One region of the Embleya sp. NPDC005971 genome, then DNA from elsewhere that is predicted to be linked to it. Evidence: riboswitches for the same ligand, from Rfam matches in the RefSeq annotation. Region 1 holds a riboswitch; the other holds the start of a gene.
What was found. A riboswitch is a leader RNA that binds a small molecule or an ion and turns the genes downstream of it on or off. The one in region 1 is predicted to bind glycine.
Positions count from the first base shown of each region.

Region 2: linked by a shared signal. The riboswitch ahead of gcvP (aminomethyl-transferring glycine dehydrogenase) and the one ahead of gcvT (glycine cleavage system aminomethyltransferase GcvT) in region 1 are both predicted to bind glycine.

Region 1 covers NZ_JBEXUX010000042.1:58,988-61,184, reverse strand. Annotated here, with positions in the region: gene ABZ374_RS31075 (AAA family ATPase) at 1-123, opposite strand, end outside; glycine riboswitch at 349-442, shown strand; gene gcvT (glycine cleavage system aminomethyltransferase GcvT) at 801-1,901, shown strand; gene gcvH (glycine cleavage system protein GcvH) at 2,011-2,197, shown strand, end outside.
Region 2 covers NZ_JBEXUX010000003.1:139,042-141,238, forward strand. Annotated here, with positions in the region: gene gcvP (aminomethyl-transferring glycine dehydrogenase) at 1-785, opposite strand, end outside; glycine riboswitch at 986-1,082, opposite strand; gene ABZ374_RS04875 (DUF4230 domain-containing protein) at 1,131-1,823, opposite strand; gene ABZ374_RS04880 (DNA polymerase IV) at 1,879-2,197, opposite strand, start outside.

The DNA.
Region 1 (2,197 bases):
CACCCGGTCGCCGATCCGCTCCCCCGGGCGATCGCGCTCCTCCCGGAGGTCGTGCACGGACCGGGGCATCAACACGCCGCCCTTCGCGGCGCCGGTATGCGCCCCCGCCGAGTCCGTCTCCACGAGCCCTCCCTTGTCCCGAACCGTCCTGCCCTGCGCATGGTGTCGCACCCGCGCGCGCGAGCGCGTCGTGGCCATCCCTCGAAAACGGCGGCCCGCGAAGCCGGCAGTCCTCGAAATCGGCGGCCCCGAAGTCGCGACCCGCGGACTCGACGGGTCCCGGCCCCGGCCCCGGCGGGGGATTGACGACACGCGCTAGCATGCCGGGCACAACCTCATATCGGCCGTCGACCCCACGCGGAAGAGTCCTCGCCCACGAGCGGGGCGCCGAAGGAGCAACTCCTCCCCGGAATCTCTCAGGCACCGATACCGCATGGGTCAGGCACTTCTGGAAAGCAATCGCACCGCTGGTGCGGTTCACCCACGGTGCAAATCACTGTTTCGCGCGGATGCGCTCGGCAGCGATGAAGCTCTCAGGTTCCGATGACAGAAGGGGAGGGCACCCCACTTTTCGACCGATCTTGGTCGAAAAGGGCTGTAAGCCATGGCAGGGAGCCCCCTTTGTTGTCGTATTCGCCGCACCGCTCGACCCCTTTCGCCGCCCTCCGCGCCGACACCCGCCTCCGGCCCGCGCGCCGCGCCTCGTGCGCGCCGACCGGACCCGCGGCCGTTCGCCATGCCCCCGACCGGCCCGCGCCCCTCGGGTGTTCCCGCCGGCGCCCCCTCGAAGGAGCCCTCGCATGACCACCGACCGCCGGACCCCGCTCGACGCCGTGCACGACGCGCTCGGGGCCACGATGACCGACTTCGCCGGTTGGCGGATGCCGCTCCGGTACGGAAGCGAGCGCGACGAGCACGCCGCGGTGCGCACCACGGCCGGCCTGTTCGACCTCACCCACATGGGCGAGATCGAGGTCACCGGCCCGGACGCCGCCCGTGCGCTGGACCACGCCCTGGTCGGTTTCGTCTCGAAGATCGGGATCGACCGCGCCCGGTACACGATGATCTGCACCGAAGAGGGCGGCATCGTCGACGACCTGATCGTCTACCGGCTGGGCGACGAGCACTTCGTGGTGGTGGCCAACGCGTCCAACGCGGACGTGGTCGCGGGCAGCCTGAAGTACCGCTCGGAGAACTTCGACGCCGCCGTGCGCGACGCCTCCGAGGAGTACACGCTGCTCGCCGTGCAGGGTCCCGCGTCCACCGCGATCGTCGGCTCGCTCACCGACGCCGACCTGCCCGCGCTCAAGTACTACGCGATCCTGCGCACCGAGGTCGCCGGCGTCCCGGTGCTGCTCGCCCGCACCGGCTACACCGGCGAGGACGGCTTCGAGTTGTTCGCCGCGCCCGGCGACGCGGTCGCGCTGTGGGAGGCGCTGCTCGCGGCCGGCAAGCCGCACGGCCTGGTGCCGGCCGGGCTGTCCTGCCGGGACACGCTGCGCCTGGAGGCGGGCATGCCGCTGTACGGCCACGAGCTGACCCGGGAGACCACGCCGTACGAGGCCAACCTGGGTCGGGTGGTCCGGTTGGACAAGCCCGAGGACTTCGTCGGCCGCGACGCGCTGGCCGCCGCGCAGGAGGACGTGCGCCGCACGCTGGTCGGGCTGACCTCGCCGGGCAAGCGGGTCCCGCGCGCGGGCTACCCGGTGGTGGACGCGGAGACCGGCGAGCGGGTCGGCGAGGTCACCTCCGGCGCGCCCTCGCCGACGCTGGGCGTGCCGATCGCGATGGCGTACGTGGCCGTCGAGCGGGCCGAACCGGGCACCCGTCTGGCCGTGGACATCCGCGGCAAGGCGGAGCCGGTCGAGGTGGTCGCACTGCCGTTCTACAAGCGGGCCTGACCCTCGACCGTCGGCGCCCTCCACCCACACGGGCGCACGGCCGGCGGCACAAACCATTACAAACCCACCTGCGGAACAGACTCACCTCATTCGAATGGAGAATGGACCCGTGCACGCACCCCAGCACCTGCGCTACAGCAAGGAACACGAGTGGCTCGACGAGGCGGCCTCCCCCGCCCTCGTGGGCATCACCCAGCACGCGGCCGACGCGCTCGGCGACGTGGTGTTCGTCCAGCTTCCCGAGGTCGGCCAACAGGTCGTCGCCGGCGAGCCGTGCGGCGAGTTGGAGTCCACCA
Region 2 (2,197 bases), on a different contig from region 1:
GCGACCGCCACCAGCGCGCCCTGGGCGTGTGCCGCCTCGATCACCGGGGTCAGGTCGCGGACCCGACCGTCGGCGCCGGGGTACTGCAGCAACACGCCGAAGCAGCCGCCCTCGGGCAGCCCGTCGGTGGTGTCGGCGACCACGACCTCGATACCCAGCGCCCGGGCCCGGGTGCGCACCACCGCGATGGTCTGCGGCAGCGTGGCCGCGTCCACGACGAACACGTCGCTCTTGGCCCGGCCGGCCCGCCGGGCCAGGGTCATCGCCTCGGCGGCGGCGGTGGCCTCGTCGAGCAGCGAGGCACCGGCCACGTCCAGCCCGGTCAGGTCGGTGACCACGGTCTGGAAGTTGAGCAGCGCCTCCAACCGGCCCTGCGAGATCTCCGGCTGGTAGGGCGTGTAGGCGGTGTACCAGGCGGGGTTCTCCAGCACGTTGCGGGTGATCACCGGCGGAGTGAAGGTGCCGTGGTAGCCGAGCCCGATCATCGAGGTCAGCACGCTGTTGCGGGAGGCCAGCTCGCGCAGTTCGGCGAGCACCTCGGCCTCGGAACGCGCGGCGGGCAGTTCGAAGCCCTCCAGCGCGCGGATCGCGGCGGGCACCGCCGCGTCGGTCAGCTCGTCCAGGGATCCGTAGCCGATCGCGGCGAGCATCTTCGCCTGCTCGTCGGTGTCCGGACCGATGTGCCGGCCGGTGAACGGCGACGCGGCCTCCAGGCCGGTCAACGAGCCGGGACCGGAGGGGAGTACGGCGTGAGCACGCGTCGGGGCAGGGGTGCGCGGGGTCATCGCGAAAGGCCTCCTGGATCGCTCCTGGACGGACACGCGGGTCGCGCGTCCACCGGCCTCCCCCTCTGTCATCGGTACCTGAGAGCTTCACCGCGCCCGGAGCACCGGTCGAACCGGTTCCCGCGGGCGCGATTTGCACCGTCGGCGAGGACCCGACCCGACTCGGCGAGCCACGTACGGATCCTGCTTTCCAGAGTGCCCACGACCACGCGGTACGGGTGCCTGAGAGATTCCGGGGAGGAGTTGCTCCTTCGGCGCCTCGTGTGCACGACACGAGGACTCTCCCGCGCGAACGTAATGGGCGACCTCAACGGTATCAGCGTGACACCGGCCGCGGCCTGCGCACTAGGCGTAGGTCACAGTGGTGGTCGGGTAGCCCAGGGAGCGCATCATGCCCTGGAGCATGCCGGTGGTGTTCCGCTCCGCGCGCTCCACCAGTCCGGCGGTTTTCGCCGCGTCGTCGATCTTCTTGGTCGCGAGCACGTACAACTGTTGCTGATCGCCGGGATTGCCGGAGAAGAAGTCGCCCATGCGGTCGAACAGGCCCCGATCCTGGGCGATCACGTGGCTGTTCTTCTGGTCCAGCGCGGCGGGCGCGAGCCGCGCGTGCGGGAGCCTGATGGTCACGCTCTTGTCCTGCGGCGAGGTCCGGATCGCGTCCTGGCCGATCCCGCCGAATTCGACGAAACCGCCGACCTGGCCGACGCCGACGAACAGCGTGCGCTGGCCGCGCACGGCGTCCGGCAGGAACTTGGCGTCCTTTTCCAGGTCCACCACGACCTGGAAGGTGCCGCTGACCGCCTCGTAGCGGCTGAGGTCCTGCACCGCCTTGAGCATCACCGGCCCGCTGTGGTCCTTGGTGGTCTCGCCGAACGGATTGAATTTGCCGGGTAACAGGTTGACCAGGCCGACCAGCACCAGCGCCAGCACGATGAAGCCGACCAGCAGCGTGACCAGGAAGGCCGGCAGTCCGAGCCTGCGGCGAGCCGATCGAAAGGCACCCTGCCCTCGTATCGGCCGCTCTTTGACATCAGTCATGGTGGGGACACCCCCGAGGAGTCGTCTGCCCGGCGCCTGCCCCGGATCGACGCGGCTATCCCCGGTCGAGCGCGGGCAGCGGAATCGGTTCCCCCGGTCGCAGCGCCGGATCGGTGATCGCGAACGTGCGCACCCGACCCGGCCGCCCGCCCGGCACCTCGAAACGCACGGTGACCCGGCCGACGCCGCTGCCCTGGACCCAGCCGGGCCCGAACTCCTCGTGCAGCACGTCCTGGCCCGGCGACCAGGAGACCCGCTCCGGCTCGGCCGCCGCGGGCACTTCCGGGTCGCTCACCGGGTCCTCCTCGACCACTTCCCCGGGCCCGGGCCCGGCCGCGCCGAACAGGTCCTGCTGGGCGAAGTCGGCCAGGCCG